2 regions of the Mesorhizobium sp. M0074 genome follow, and region 1 is predicted to be linked to the other one. Evidence: riboswitches for the same ligand, from Rfam matches in the RefSeq annotation. Region 1 holds a riboswitch; the other holds the start of a gene.
The links. A riboswitch is a leader RNA that binds a small molecule or an ion and turns the genes downstream of it on or off. The one in region 1 is predicted to bind S-adenosylmethionine.
Positions count from the first base shown of each region.

Region 1 (7,783 bases):
ACGCCGCGAGACGGGTGAAGTCGCGAAAGCCGGAAGCCGAGTATTTGATGACCTCGGACTTGGTCACCGACTCCAGATCGTCGGCGGTACCGACGATGTTGTAAGCGATGATATGCGGCAGGTGCGAAACGATGGCCAGCGTCATGTCGTGATGCTGCGGGTCCATCGTGTCGATGTTGGAGCCGCAGCGGCGCCAGAATTCCGAGAGCTTTTCCAGTGCTGCGGGATCGGTACCGGGCAGAGGCGTGAAAATGCACCAGCGGTTCTCGAACAGTTCGGCAAAACCGGCGTCCGGTCCCGATTTTTCGGTGCCGGCCAAAGGATGGCCGGGGATGAAGTGCACGCCATCAGGCACATGCGGCTGCATCTGCGCGATCACCGATGCCTTGGTCGAGCCGACATCGGTGAGGATGGCGCCCTTCTTCAGCGCCGGCGCGATCTCCGCGGCGACCGTGCCTGAAGAGCCGACCGGCACCGAAACGATAACCAGATCAGCATCGCGAACCGCCTCTTTCGCATCCGTCGTATAGGTGTCGCCAAGGCCGAGTTGGCTCGCCCGTGCCAGCGTCGCGTCGCTGCGCGTCGAAATCGCGACTTGGCCGGCGAGTCCCTCGCGGCGGATGACGCGGGCCAGCGACGAGCCGATCAGGCCGATGCCGACCAGCGCGATCTTTTCGAACATCGGTGAGGTCATGGTGTTCTAGCTTTTCAGGAATGTCGCGAGTGCTGCGACAACGCCGCGATTGGCCTCTTCGGTGCCGATGCTCATGCGCAGCGCGTTCGGAAAACCGTAGCCGGAAACGCGCCGCAATATGTAGCCGCGCGCACTGAGGTAGTCGTCGGCGGCCGCCGCCGAATGCTTTTTGTCCTCGGGAAAGTGGATGAGGATGAAATTGCCGACGCTCGGCGTCACCCGCAGCCCGAGCCCGCTTAATTGCTCGCTCAGCCAGGCCAGCCAGGTCTCGTTGTGCGCGACGCTGCGTTCGATGTGGGCACGGTCGCGGATCGCCGCGATGCCGGCCTCGATTGCCGTCGCATTGACGTTGAAGGGTCCCCGCACGCGGTTGATCGCGTCGATGACGTGCATTGGCGCATACATCCAGCCGATCCGCGCCCCGCCCAGGCCCAATTTGGAGAAAGTGCGGGTCATGACCACGTTTTCCGCGCTGCCCACCAACTCGACGCCGGCTTCATAATCGTTGCGCCGGACATATTCGGCGTAAGCTGCATCCAGCACCAGAAGCACGTTTCGCGGCAGGCCGGCATGCAGGCGGCGGACCTCCTGGAACGGCACGTAGGTGCCGGTTGGATTGTTTGGATTGGCAAGGAAGATGATCCGGGTAGCCGGCGTCACCGCGGCGAGGATCGCATCGATATCGGCGCGTTCATCGGTCTCCTTGACCGTCACCGGGACGGCACCGGCCGACTGTATGTAGATCTTGTAGACCATGAAGCCGTGTTCGGTGATGATGGCTTCGTCGCCGGGCGCGAGGTAGGTCTGCGCCAGCAGGCCCAGAATCTCGTCGGAGCCGTTGGAGCAGACGATGTTCGCCGGGTTGAGCCCGTGCACCTCGGCGATCGCTTCCCTCAGGCGCCTGGCGCTGCCGTCGGGATAGACCGCGAGCTTGTCGGCGACCGCGCGCGCGGCCTCTATCGCCTTTGGCGAAGGACCGAGCGGGTTCTCGTTCGCCGACAATTTATGGACCTTGGCGACACCTTCAGGCGCCGCGCTCTTGCCGGGCACATAGGCTTCGATGTCCATGATGCCGGCGCGGGGCCTTGGACGTGTCTGATCCGGTGTCTGGCTCATTTCATGAAATCCGTCGAGAGTGCCTCCATCCGGAAGCCGCAGCGGAAATACAAGCCGTGGCCCGGAATGTCGAGGGGCCGGCAATTCGGGATCAAGAACTTGCCGTTGACGAAGCCATGCGCGAGTCATAGAAGAACGGCTACAGTTCCGTGGTGATTTGGCCGGTCGGCTTGCAGCCACGTTAAACAACTTGCTAAAGGGCCGTTTGCATCTTGTAACCGGCTTTGCGAAGGCATGGCCGGTTTTTTGTTGCCCAGACCGGTGGACAACTGAAGGCCGGGCAAGGAGATGTGATGGTCGCTTTGCGCGCGCGAAAAACCAACAACGAGGCCGACCAGCCGTCGAGCCCGGTGTTGCGTTTCGGCGCCGACAAGCCGCTCAAGCTCGACGCCGGCACGCTGCTGTCGCCATTCCAGATCGCCTACCAGACCTATGGCACGCTCAACGACGCGCGCTCCAACGCCATCCTCGTCTGCCATGCGCTGACCGGCGACCAGCATGTCGCCAACACCAATCCGGTGACCGGCAAGCCGGGCTGGTGGGAAGTGCTGATCGGTCCCGGCAAGATCATCGATACCGACCGTTTCTTCGTCATCTCGTCAAACGTCATCGGCGGCTGTCTCGGCTCCACCGGCCCCGCCTCGACCAATCCCGCCACCGCCAAGCCCTACGGGCTCGACCTGCCGATCATCACCATCCGCGACATGGTGCGGGCGCAGCTGATGCTGGTCGAGCATTTCGGCATCGAACAGCTGTTCAGCGTGCTTGGCGGCTCGATGGGCGGCATGCAGGTGCTGCAATGGGCCTCCAGCTATCCGGAGCGCGTCTTCTCGGCGCTGCCGATCGCCACCGGCGCCCGCCATTCCTCGCAGAACATCGCTTTCCACGAGGTCGGCAGGCAGGCGGTGATGGCCGACCCGGACTGGCATGGCGGCAAGTATTTCGAGCACAGCAAGCGGCCGGAAAAGGGGCTGGCGGTGGCGCGCATGGCCGCCCACATCACCTATCTGTCGGAAGCAGCGCTGCACCGCAAGTTCGGCCGCAACCTGCAGGACCGCGAAGCCCTGACCTTTGGTTTCGATGCCGACTTCCAGATCGAGAGCTATCTGCGCCATCAGGGCATGACCTTCGTCGATCGCTTCGATGCCAACTCCTATCTCTACATGACCCGGGCGATGGACTATTTCGATCTCGCCGCCGACCATGGCGGCCGGTTGGCCGATGCCTTCGCCGGCACCAAGACGCGCTTCTGCCTGGTTTCGTTCACCAGCGACTGGCTGTTCCCGACCGAGGAGAGCCGCTCGGTCGTGCACGCGCTGAACGCGGCCGGCGCTTCGGTCTCGTTCGTCGAGATCGAGACCGACCGCGGCCACGACGCCTTCCTGCTCGACGAACCGGAACTGTTCGCCGCCATCAAGGGCTTCATCGCCTCGGCCGCGCGGGCGAGAGGGCTCGGCGCATGACCCCGAAAAGTTGCGGATTGTTCGGATCAGGACCATGTGCCAGGCATCAGCGCATGACCCCGAAAAGTTGCAGGCTTTTCGGATCAGGGTCATGCGTCAGGCAAGAGGCGAACGCATGAGCGTCAACCGCGCCCAGCGCGTCGACCTCGAAGTCGTCGCCGATCTCATCCCGCCGCAGTCGCGGGTGCTGGATGTCGGTTCCGGCGACGGCCTGCTGCTCGAATTGCTGCAGGCGACCAAGAAGGTCGACGGTCGCGGCCTGGAACTGTCGCAGCGCGGCGTCAACGAATGCGTGGCGCGCGGCCTGTCGGTTATTCAAGGCGATGCCGACAAGGATCTCCAATTCTATCCCGACAAGGGTTTCGACTTCGTCGTTCTGTCGCAGACCTTGCAGGCGACCCGCAATCCGAAGCTGGTGCTCGACGAACTGCTCCGGATCGGCAACCGCGCCATCGTCTCATTCCCGAATTTCGGCCACTGGCGGGTGCGCCTTTCGCTGCTCTTCAACGGCCGCATGCCGGTGACCAAGGACCTGCCCTATTCCTGGTACGACACGCCCAACATCCATTTCTGCACCATTCGCGACTTCGTCAATCTGTGCGACGAGCTTGGCGCGACGGTGGAAAAGGCAACCGCGCTCGACGCCAACGGCCAGCGGATCGGCTTCTCCATGCCTTGGTGGTTCTGGAACTTTTTCGGCCAGCAAGCGGTATTCCTGCTGAAACGATAGGTTTGACAGGCAGAAGCAACGAACCTCAGACCTGCGCAAGAAACCATATTTTCAATTTTCAATCCAATGAAGTTGCCCGGCATTCTTTGTTGCTTTAACAGGTCTCAAACGGGTTGGTTTGGGGGAAGCAATGAAGACGTTAGTATTAGCAACAGCTTTGATGTCGGCCACTTTGATTTCCGGATGCACGACGTCGAAGACCGATTTCCAGAATGGACAAGTCGCGTTGAGCGGCAGCCCGGCGCTGAAACGGCAGGCGATCCAGCGGTGCATGACCAAATTCAAGATGCGGTTCGGCAAGGTTGAAAGGGCAAACCTCGCCGCGCTCATGAACGTCCCGGATGCCGGATTGGAACACACGTTCTGCACGCGATTGATGAACGGCTTCGCGAACGGGAGGATCAACTACTCGGATTACCTGGCTGCATTGTCGCATGGCGACATGTCCAACGCGATCAAGGTGCTGCAGGGGCGGTGAAGCTGCCGATGCAGACGCGATCCAAATTCGGTGCCGCCAGATAGATGGCGGCACCATAGACGCCGGTTGTACCCGATCATTCCCCCTATTCAGGCACGTCCGTGGCCTTGTGGGGGTGCTGGACGCCGTCGACGAAGACCACGTCGGACTGGGAATTGCCGGTGCGCAGCGGCAATATCTCCTGATAGGCGGGCGAGTCGTACCATGCACGTGCCTGCTGCCGGTTGGGAAACTCGATGACTATGAGATAGCCCGGCCAGGTGTTTTCAACGATTTCCACCTCGCCTCCGTGCACCACGAAGCGGCCGCCAAACGGTTCCAGCGTGGCATCGATCTTGTGCAGGTACTCGACGATCTGCGGCCCCGGCGTGACCTGGCGCATATGGGCGACGGCGTAGGCGGTCATGGCGTGTCTCCTTGTGGTCGAAGGCCGGACAACCGGCTTGATGGGAGCATTTTGCCGAGACGTAGTGCGCTGGTCGATTACCCCAGAGGTAATGACACTGAATACAAAAACCGACGCGCGGCTGCCGTCACCTGAAAGATATTTCCGCCTGGCACCGATGATTTCCACCCACCTGCGCTGTCCTTATCGATGAGCGCGCCTGGATGGTCCGGCGGCCGGGAACGAGAGGTGATCCATGGGATCGTTGCAAAATCAGAATGTCGTCGTCGTCGGAGGCAGCCGTGGTGTCGGCCGCTCGATCGCGGAGGCCGCTCTCAAGGAGAAAGCGACGGTGCTGGCCGTCGCCCGCGGAAAACAGGCCCTGGCGCAATTTGCCTGGGAGGTCTCGGGCGTGAAGACGCTCGCGGTCGATGCTACGGTGGACTCCGCCCCGGATAAGGTCTTCGCCGCGCTTGAGCCGGACGTGCTGGTGATCTGCGCAGGTGCGCTGGCGCCTTCTGCGCCGGTGCATGAACAGAACTGGAAGGCGTTCTCGGCAAATTGGGACACGGACGTCAAGGCGTCGTTCCTGTTTTGCCGGGCCGCTCTGCGGCGTCCGCTCAAGCCGGGGACCCGGATCGTTCTGATCTCCAGCGGCGCGGCCTTGACCGGCGGACCACCGAACGCCGGCGGCTATGCCGGCGCGAAACGCATGCAGATGTTCCTGGCCGGTCATAGCCAGAAGGAGGCCGACCGGCTTGGCCTCGGCCTGCGCTTCATGGCGCTCGCGCCGATGCGCATCATGCCCGAAACCGGCGTGGGCAAGGCCGGCGTCGACAGCATAGCGGCCTATATGGGCATCCAGCCGGCGGACTTCATCGCCGCCATGACCGACATGCAAACGCCGGCCGATGTCGGACGGGCGGTGGTCGCACTCGCCACCGGCCAGCCGCAAGGCAGTTCCTTCATGGTGAGCGGTAGCGGGCTTGCCCCGGCCGCCTGAGCGGCGCGTAATGCAACGCTCGCTCGTAACCGCACAAGCCACATGACAGACGCTCAACCACCTCTGGAACCAGCACGCCAGCCGATCCTCGATCGGCTGGCCTTCGAGAAGGTCACGGCCGCGCATCGCCGCGAGCTCAAGCTGCATTGTTATCGCATGATGGGTTCGCTGCACGAGGCCGACGACCTCGTCCAGGACACGTTGCTTCGCGCCTGGCGCGCAAGATCGGAGTTCGACGGGCGAGGTTCGGTTCGCGGTTGGCTCTACATGATCGCGACCAACGCTTGCCTCAACGCCATCAAGGCGAGGTCGAGGGCGCGTCGCATTCTCCGGGAACCCGGACGGCAGCCCTCGCACGGGGCGGCCATAGGCGGGCCCGTAGCCGACATCGCCTGGCTGGAGCCCTACCCCGACGCCGAGCTTCCAGACGTTGCCGGCAGCGAGCCAGGTCCGGAAGCCCGTTACGAGAGCCGCGAGGCCGTCCAGCTCGCCTTCGTCGCGGCGATCCAGGATCTGCCGCCCAGGCAGCGCGCCGCGCTGCTGCTTGCCGACGTCCTGGGATGGTCGGCCGTCGAGACGGCGCGTTTGCTGGGCGGATCGACGGCTTCGATCAACAGCGCGTTGCAGCGCGCCCGCGCAACCCTTGCAGCGCGCTATCCTCAGGGACGGCCGGGCAGCCGATCACGGCCCAGCCCCGAAGAAGGCCTGCTGCTCGAACGCTACATGCAGGCCTGGCAGGCCGCCAATCTCGACGGCTTGATCGAGCTGCTGCGTGAGGACGCCATCTATACCATGCCGCCTTGGCGTGAATGGTATCAAGGCCGCGAAGCGATCCGCGGTTTCTTCGAGACCGTCTGGCCGAGGTTTGGCGGCTTCCGCACGCTGGCCACCCGCGCCAATGCCCAGCCGGCGGTCGGGGTTTATTCCCGCAGCCACGATGGCCCTGAATGGCGGGCCCATTCCCTGCATGTGTTCGACGCAGCCGAGGGCGGGATCGCTTCCTTGACGATCTTCATAGGGCCGCTCGGGCCATCTCTGTTCCCGGCCTTCGGCCTGCCACCAGCCTAGCTTACCCCTGGGCCAGCCTTATCGGTCGAGTTCCGGGAAATATGGGTCCGAGAAAAACCGCCGGTCGCGCTCGCCTTGCAGGCAGTCGATCGGTGCGTCGATGCGGATCGTCCTCGGATCCACCTTGGGATACTCGATGCCGCTGACCTCGAGGATCAGTTTGCGGCGAGTGGCGGTGGCGAATTCGGAAGCAGCATAGATCGGCAGCACGAACGAGCCCGGCCCGCCGGTTACGCATTCGGCATAATACCGGTCGAGATGGCTGAAGGTGGGTGACGGGCTGATCAGGATCGGCAGCCCGTTGATGACGATGCCCTTCGCCAGCGCCGCATCGCGTGCCGTTGTGACCGGCAAGCCGGTGTTGTTTGGGCCGTCCCCCGAGACGTCGATGACGCGGCGTTTGCCGGTGAAGGCCGTGCCGTTGAAAAGCTCGGCGCCGAAAGCCACAGCACCGGAAATCGAGGTGCCGCGAAAGCTCCTGAACGGGCGGGCCGCGATCTTGTCGGCGAAAGCGTTGGCGCTCTCCTTGCTGTCGACGACCTGCCAGGCAATGACCGCATCGTCGCGGATGGTGCCGGCCCATTCGAAATAGGCGATGGCGATGCGGCCGAAGGTGCCGGCACGCACGGCGTTGATGAAGTCGGGGTGGCGCAGCGCCGCGACATAGCCGGCGCGCTGCAGGGCAAACTCCCTTTCATCCATTGACTGCGAGATGTCGACGGCCAGCACCAGCTCGACATCGACGGCAATTGCATTGGCCGGCGCGGCCGCAGGTGCCGCCGGGGTGCAGGCAAGGCAGGCGAGCAGGGCGAGAGCGTCAAGCATGGCCGATCGGAACGTTCCCAT
Region 1 covers NZ_JAMYUM010000013.1:93,572-101,354, forward strand. Annotated here, with positions in the region: gene NKJ73_RS18845 (prephenate/arogenate dehydrogenase family protein) at 1-694, opposite strand, end outside; gene hisC (histidinol-phosphate transaminase) at 701-1,810, opposite strand; SAM riboswitch at 1,950-2,027, shown strand; gene metX (homoserine O-acetyltransferase MetX) at 2,104-3,273, shown strand; gene metW (methionine biosynthesis protein MetW) at 3,389-4,003, shown strand; gene NKJ73_RS18865 (hypothetical protein) at 4,134-4,481, shown strand; gene NKJ73_RS18870 (DUF1330 domain-containing protein) at 4,567-4,887, opposite strand; gene NKJ73_RS18875 (SDR family NAD(P)-dependent oxidoreductase) at 5,123-5,869, shown strand; gene NKJ73_RS18880 (RNA polymerase subunit sigma-70) at 5,912-6,937, shown strand; gene NKJ73_RS18885 (DUF1194 domain-containing protein) at 6,956-7,762, opposite strand.

Region 2 (7,783 bases), on a different contig from region 1:
TCATCCTTGCCGATTCCAACGTGCTTATGCCGAGCGACTACGTCCAGCACCTGATGGCGGCGTGGCGGCACGACACCGGCCTCGTCTGCTCGACGCCGATCGGCTCGCGGCCGGACGGCTTCTGGGGGGAGGTCGAATGCGCCTTTCTCAACACGCTGCAGGCACGCTGGCAGTACGCCGGAGAGGCGCTCGGCCTCGGCTTCGCGCAGGGCAAGAGCATGTTGTGGAATAAGCCGATGCTCGACGCCAATGGCGGCATCTGCGCGCTTGCTGCCGAGATCGCCGAAGACGCCGCCGCGACCAAGCTGGTCAACGGGTTCGGACTGCGGGTCAATCTTGTCGCCTCGCCCTTCGAACAGCCGCTCGGCCGGCGCACGTTTGGCGAGATCTGGTCGCGGCAGGCGCGCTGGGCGCGGCTGCGCCGCGTCACCTTCGCGCTGTTCTTCGCCCCCGAGATCCTGATCGGCGCAGCGCCGCCGCTGGTGCTGGCGCTGAGGGCGGCGGCGGCCGCCGGCGTCAGCCTGCCGGCAACCGCCATCGCCGTGCTGGTCGCGGCCTACCTGCCGGAATGCGCCTTGGCCTCGGCCAAGGGATGGCACCTGTCGCTGCGCACCATCCTGGCGATGATGGCGCGAGACCTGATGCTTCCCGCCATTTGGGCGCGCGGATGGCTGAGCGGCGCCGTCGACTGGCGCGGCAATGTGATGACTATCCAGACCAAGCCCGTCGCGGAGCTGGAAGAGACCCCGTCCGGCGCCTGATCGGCGCGTCCCCGCTCGCCTCTATTCGGCCAGCCCTTATCCGGCAACTCTCAGTGCCTGCTCGATGTCTTCGAGCAGGTCGTCGGCGTCCTCAAGGCCAACTGACAGCCTGAGCGTTCCCGGTCCGATGCCGAGCTCGGCGCGGGCCTCATCGGTCAAGTTCTTGTGCGTCGTCGTCGCCGGATGGGTGATCAGGCTCTTGGCGTCGCCGAGATTGTTGGAAATCAGCACGACGTCGAGTGCGTTCTGGAAGGCAAAGGCCGCCTGCTTGCCGCCCTTCACATCGAGGCAAATCAGCGTCGAGCCACCCGACATCTGCTTCTTGACCACCGCCGCTTGCGGGTGGTCGGCACGGCCAGGATAGATGACACGGGCGATTTGCGGGCGCTCGGCGAGGAAATCCGCGATGCGGCCGGCACTTTCCGTTTGCTGGCGTACGCGTAGCGGCAGCGTCTCCAGGCCTTTCAGCAGCGTCCAGGCATTGAAGGGCGAGAGGCTTGGGCCGGTGTGGCGGAAATAGTCATGCAGGTTCTCGTCGATCCATTTCTTGTCCGACAGAACGATGCCGCCAAGACAGCGCCCCTGGCCGTCAATATGCTTCGTGGCCGAATAGACGACGATGTGGGCGCCGAGCTGCAGGGGTTTCTGCTGCAAGGGCGTAGCGAAGACATTGTCGACGATCAGCCTGGCGCCGATCGAATTGGCAAGTGCCGCGACGGCGGCGATGTCGATCACCTCCAGCGTCGGATTGGTCGGGCTTTCCAGAAAGAACAGTTTGGTGTTCGGCTTGACCGCCTTTTCCCAATTGGCGATGTCGGTGCCGTCGACCAGCGTTGCCTCAATGCCGTATTTCGGCGCCAGCGTCTCGACCACCCAGCGGCAGGAGCCGAACAGCGCGCGCGCCGCGACGATATGGTCGCCCGCCTTGGCGCTGCACAGCAGTGCTGCCGTCACCGCCGCCATGCCGGATGCCGTGGCGCGCGCGTCCTCGGCTCCTTCCAGCGCGCACATGCGTTTCTCAAACATGTCGACCGTCGGATTGGCATAGCGCGAATAGATGAAGCCCGGCTCCTCGCCCTTGAAGCGGGCCTCCGCCGCTTGCGCCGTCTCGTAGACATAGCCTTGGGTGAGATACATCGCCTCGGAGGTCTCGCCGAAGCCGGAACGCAGCGTCCCGGCATGCACGAGTGCGGTCTGAGGCTTCCAGTCGCGCTTCTTGGTCATCATTCCATCCAAACACCAAAATTGGTCCAAACAACAAAAAACCGGTCGCGAAAGTCGCAACCGGTCCATATGGCCTTGCGGCCCGACGGTCCTTTAGCGACTTGTTTAACGTGGCTGCAAGCCGACCGGCCAAATCACCACGGGATAACGAGCTTTAGACCCGCGCCACGCTTGCGTCAATTGCCGGCATGATTAAGAGGGTTGTACCAAGCAGGTGCCAAAGGCGTCCACGGTCGGACCTGCGACAGAACAAGACCTCGCCCGGCGTTCGAACGGAGCCAGACCCTTGCGGCAGACAGGCATTCTTCCCGATCAGGATATTTCCGCGCTGTTCCAGACGGGCGCGCTGAAATCGCCGCGCACGCTCGATTCCGATCAGATCCAGCCGGCCAGCCTTGACCTCAGGCTCGGCGACAAGGCCTGGCGGGTGCGTGCTTCCTTCTTGCCCGGCCCGGACTACAGGGTTGTCAACAAGCTCGACCGGCTGAAGCTGCACGAGATCAACCTCGCCGAAGGTGCCGTGCTGGAAACCGGCTGCGTCTACATCGTGCCGCTGCTCGAAAGCCTGGCGCTGCCCGCGCATATTTCCGCCTCGGCCAACCCGAAAAGCTCGACCGGACGGCTCGATATCTTCACCCGGGTAATGACCGACCGTGGCCACGAGTTCGACAAGATCGCCGCAGGCTATGAAGGTCCGCTCTATCTGGAGGTCAGCCCGCGCACTTTCCCGATCGTCGTGCGCACCGGCTCGCGGCTGTCACAGATCAGGTTCCGCACCGGCAATGCGCTCTTGTCAGAAAGCGAGCTGCACGAGTTGCACCGCGCCGAGATGCTGGTCGCCACCGAACCACCCAACATCTCAGGCGGCGGCATCGCGCTGTCGATCGACCTCGACGGCGACAAGGATGGGCTTGTCGGCTATCGCGGCAAGCACCACACCGGCCTGGTCGACGTCGACAAGCGCGCCGCGCAGGATGTCGTCGATTTCTGGGAGCCGCTCTACAAGAGCGGTGCCGGCGAGCTGGTGCTCGATCCGGACGAATTCTATATTCTGGTGTCGCGCGAGGCGGTGCATGTGCCGCCAGTCTACGCCGCCGAAATGACGCCTTTCGACCCGCTGGTCGGCGAGTTCCGCGTCCATTATGCCGGTTTCTTCGACCCGGGTTTCGGCCATTCGGCGTCGGGCGGCACCGGCAGCCGGGCGGTGCTCGAGGTGCGCAGCCACGAAGTGCCGTTCATCCTCGATCACGGCCAGATCGTCGGACGGTTGGTCTACGAGCACATGCTGAAACGGCCGCAGGCGCTCTACGGCACAGATCTAGGCTCGAACTATCAGGCGCAGGGCCTGAAACTGTCCAAGCATTTCCGCGTCGCCCGCTGATCTTGTTCGCAGGCCATCAGCCGCGAAACAGATATTCTTTCGCGGCGCCAAGGCAGCCATGAAACTGACCGACAAAGAGCAGTTCTCGCACTGCCAATCGCTTCTTCCCCCAAAAACCTCTGGTTTGCTTCTCGTCGTCAAGTGAGGCGCTTGAGCTGGACTGCAAGGGGAACAACTGCTTGCCGAGACATCCCAGCACATGGGCTCTGGCGGAGTCGATACCGCAGGCTCTGCCATTGTCGTTCAGTCTGTCAGCGCGGAGTGCGGACGTCATGCGATCCGCGTTGCGCATCAGAAAGCTCACTTGCGATTTCGAATAGCCGGTGGCCAGAAGCCGGTCAGTCATCGACATTCGGGCTTCGCGATAGGATCTTGCGCTGCATTGTCCGGCGCTGTAAGCCGCTGGGGAGAAATAGGCGAGGAACAGGACTAAACTTACGAACACAGTGCCAATCCGCAGGCCGTTCATTTCTCGCCCCTGAATTATGTCACCAGTTTACAACGCCTTCACCGCCACCTTCACCGGCTGCTCGATTTCAAGCGGGTTGCGCAGAGGCAGGCCGAAATCCTGCGCCTCGATTTCGAATACGTCACCGGCCTCGGTCCTGATGCCGTCGGCGAAGGACAGCGTCGCCGTGCCGAACATGTGTACATGCACGTCACCCGGCTGGCGGAAGGCCGAGTATTTGAAGTGATGATGCTCGAGATTGCCAATGGTGTGCGACATGTTCGCCTCGCCCGACAGGAACGGCTTTTCCCAAAGCAGCTTGCCGTCGCGTAGGATGCGTGAAGCGCCGCGGATGTCGGACGGCAGGTCGCCGATCAGGATCTCCGGGCCGAACGAAGCGTTGCGCAGCTTGGAATGGGCGAGGAAGAGATAGTTCACACGCTCGGTGACGTGGTCGGAAAACTCGTTCGACAGGGTGAAGCCGACACGGAACGGGGCGCCGTCGTCGCCGATCACATAGATCCCGGCGATTTCCGGCTCCTCGCCGGCATCCTGGGCGAAGGCCGGCGACATAAGCGCCGCACCGGGCGCCACCGCCATGGTGCCGTTGCCCTTGTAGAACCATTCCGGCTGCACGCCGGTCTGGCCCTTCGCCGGCTTGCCGCCCTCAAGCCCCATGCGGAACATCTTCATGGAATCGGTCAGCTGTTCCTCGCCGTCCGTGCTGAGCTTCTTGTGCATGGAATCGCGGGTCGCGGCGGAGCCGAGATGCGTCAGCCCGGTACCGGTGAGATGGAGATGCGCCGGATCGGGATGGTTGATCGGCGACAGCAGCCGGCCCTTCTTGTAGGCTGCGTCGAGATCGACGGTTTCGCCGAAGCCCTTGCGCTCGATCAGGGCGACAAGCCCGCTGCCGGTACGCGCGGCTTCCATCGCCAGCGAATAGACGCTGCGGGCGCCGTTGATGACGCGGGTCTTGCCGCCGCTGCGGGCAACGACGCGGATCGTCTCGGCGTCGTCGAGGATTTGTGAGATCAGCATGGTAACCCTCTCTGAATTGTGGGCTTGGCGTGCCTTTCTTGGCAAACCCTGCCCTGCGCGGCCCGGACCCTGTCCGCGCCTCGGTTGAAATTCTTCGTCCGGATTGCGCTCGCGGATCAGGTCCCTCGGGGGACTTCTTTGCGCCGCCCGGCAGCGCCGCGATGTGACCCGTATGCCTCCTGGTTGCCTCTCAAGCCTTGTTCTTGTTGTAGACGTCGAAGACGACGGCGCCGAGCAGCACCAGGCCTTTGACCACCTGCTGCCAATCGACATTGACGCCCATGATCGACATGCCGTTGTTCATGACGCCCATGATGAAGCCGCCGACCACCGCGCCGATGACCTGGCCGACGCCGCCCATCGCCGAAGCGCCACCGATGAACACCGCGGCGATGACGTCGAGCTCGCTGCCGAGGCCGGCCGCCGGCACAGCCTGCCCCAGGCGCGCTGCGATAATCAGGCCGCCGAGTGCCGACAGCACGCCCATATTGATGAACACCATCAACGTCAGCCGTTCGGTCTTGATGCCCGATAGCTGGGCTGCCTTGACATTGCCGCCCATCGCATAGATGCGACGGCCGATCGTCATGCGTTTGGTAACGAAGACGAACAACGCGATCAGCACGCCCATCACCATGAGAACGATGGGGAGGCCCCTATAGGTGGCGAATTGGTAGACGAGAAACAGCGCCAGCGCGCTGATCACCAGGGTCTTGACGACGAACAGCGAGAAGGGCTCGGCTTCGTAGCCATGTTTCTCGCGGGTGCGCCGTGCCCTGAGCCCGAAATAGGCATAGGCGAGCACGGCGACGAGGCCGATCACGATCGTCGTCAGGTGCAGCGTCAGGCCGCTGCCGACAATGGTTTTGCCGGCGGCGTTCACGGTTGGCGGTATCAGCGTCAATGGGCCGATCAGGTCCGGAATGAAGCCGGAACTGAGCGCCTTGAAGCCGACGGGAAGCGGCCCTACGGAAGACCCGCCACCCAGCAGCGCCTGGCAGATGCCGCGGAAGATCAGCATGCCCGCCAGCGTGACGATAAAGCTCGGTATTCGGTGATAGGCAATCCAGTAGCCTTGTGCCGCGCCGATCGCACCACCGACGATCAGGCAGATGATCGACACCACCAGCGGATTGCTCAATGGGCCAAGCGGCCAGATGACCATCATCATCGCCGCCAGTGCGCCGATGAAGCCGGCGACGGAGCCGACGCTGAGATCGATGTGACCCGAAACGATCACCAGAAGCATGCCCAGCGCCATCACGATGATGAAGCTGTTCTGCTGCACGAGATTGCTGAGGTTCACCGGCTTGAACAGCGTTCCGGACGTGGTGAACTGGAAGAACACCATGATTGCGATCAACGCCAGCACCAACCCGTATTCGCGCAGGTTGGTGACCAGCGCCGAGACGGCAATGCGAGGTCCCTGTTGTAGATCCTGGGCAACGCCGGTCTGCGGCCCGGGAGCGCTTTCGGTGCTCATGATGCTTTTCCTTGTCCGCGGACGATGGCGCGCATTATCTTTTCCTGGCTGGCGTCGCTTGCCGCCATTTCGCCGACGATGCGTCCTTCGTTCATGACGTAGATGCGGTCGGTGATGCCGAGCAGTTCGGGCATTTCCGACGAGATGACGATGATTGCCTTACCCTCGGAGGCGAGACGCGCGATGATCGTATAGATTTCATACTTGGCGCCGACGTCGATACCGCGTGTCGGCTCGTCGAGGATCAGCACTTCCGGATTGGCGAACAGCCATTTCGACAGCACCACCTTCTGCTGATTGCCGCCAGAAAGGTTGCCGGTCATCTGGTAGACGCTCGAGGCGCGGATATTGGTCCTGCCGCGATAATCGTTGGCGACCGAAAGCTCGCGCAAATCGTCGATCACGCCGTGGCGCGACACGCCGGGCAGGTTGGCCAGCGTGATGTTGTGCTTGATGTGGTCGATCAAGTTGAGACCGTAGGTCTTGCGGTCCTCGGTAACGTAGGCAATGCCGTGTTCCACCGCCTTGCTCACCGAAGAGACGTCGATCGGCTTGCCGTTGAGGAACACCTCGCCGGTGATGCGACGGCCATAGGACCGGCCGAACAGGCTCATGGCAAACTCGGTCCGGCCGGCGCCCATGAGCCCGGCAATGCCGACCACTTCGCCCTTGCGGGCGTTGAGGTTGATACCCTTGATGACCTGCCGCTCGGCATGGATGGGGTGGTAGACCGACCAGTTTTTCACTTCGAGAACGGTCTCGCCGATCTTCGGCTCGCGCGGCGGATAGCGGTCGTCGAGCGAACGGCCGACCATCGAGGTAATGATGCGGTCCTCCGAGATGTCCTTCTTGGCCAGCGTCTCGATGGTCCGCCCGTCACGGATGATGGTGACCTTGTCGGCGACCCGGTTCACCTCGTTGAGCTTGTGCGAGATCAGGATCGAAGTGATGCCTTGCCGCTTGAATTCGAGCAGCAGATCGAGCAGCGCCTGGCTGTCCTTTTCGGACAGGCTCGCGGTCGGCTCGTCGAGAATGAGCAACTTCACTTCCTTGCTGAGCGCCTTGGCGATCTCGACCAGCTGCTGCTTGCCGACGCCGATATTGGTGATCAGCGTGTTGGGGTCCTCCTTGAGGCCGACCTTCTTGAGCAGGGCGCTGGTGCGCGCCTCATTGGCATTCCAGTCGATGACGCCGTATCTGGCGTGCTCGTTGCCGAGAAAGATGTTTTCGGCGATCGACAGCATCGGCACCAGCGCAAGCTCCTGGTGGATGATGACGATGCCCTTGCGCTCGCTGTCATGGATGCCTTTGAAATGGCACTCATCGCCGCGATAGATGATCTGGCCGTCATAGGTGCCGGACGGATACACACCCGACAGCACCTTCATCAGCGTCGACTTGCCGGCGCCGTTCTCGCCGACCACGGCATGGATCTCGCCTTCCTC
Region 2 covers NZ_JAMYUM010000034.1:32,231-40,013, reverse strand. Annotated here, with positions in the region: gene NKJ73_RS31420 (glycosyltransferase) at 1-761, shown strand, start outside; gene NKJ73_RS31415 (O-succinylhomoserine sulfhydrylase) at 798-1,988, opposite strand; SAM riboswitch at 2,059-2,136, opposite strand; gene NKJ73_RS31410 (2'-deoxycytidine 5'-triphosphate deaminase) at 2,272-3,366, shown strand; gene NKJ73_RS31405 (hypothetical protein) at 3,383-3,835, opposite strand; gene araD1 (AraD1 family protein) at 3,863-4,855, opposite strand; gene mmsB (multiple monosaccharide ABC transporter permease) at 5,046-6,338, opposite strand; gene mmsA (multiple monosaccharide ABC transporter ATP-binding protein) at 6,335-7,783, opposite strand, start outside.
Region 2: it holds a riboswitch for S-adenosylmethionine, as region 1 does, so the genes downstream of both, NKJ73_RS31415 (O-succinylhomoserine sulfhydrylase) here and metX (homoserine O-acetyltransferase MetX) in region 1, are expected to answer to the same signal.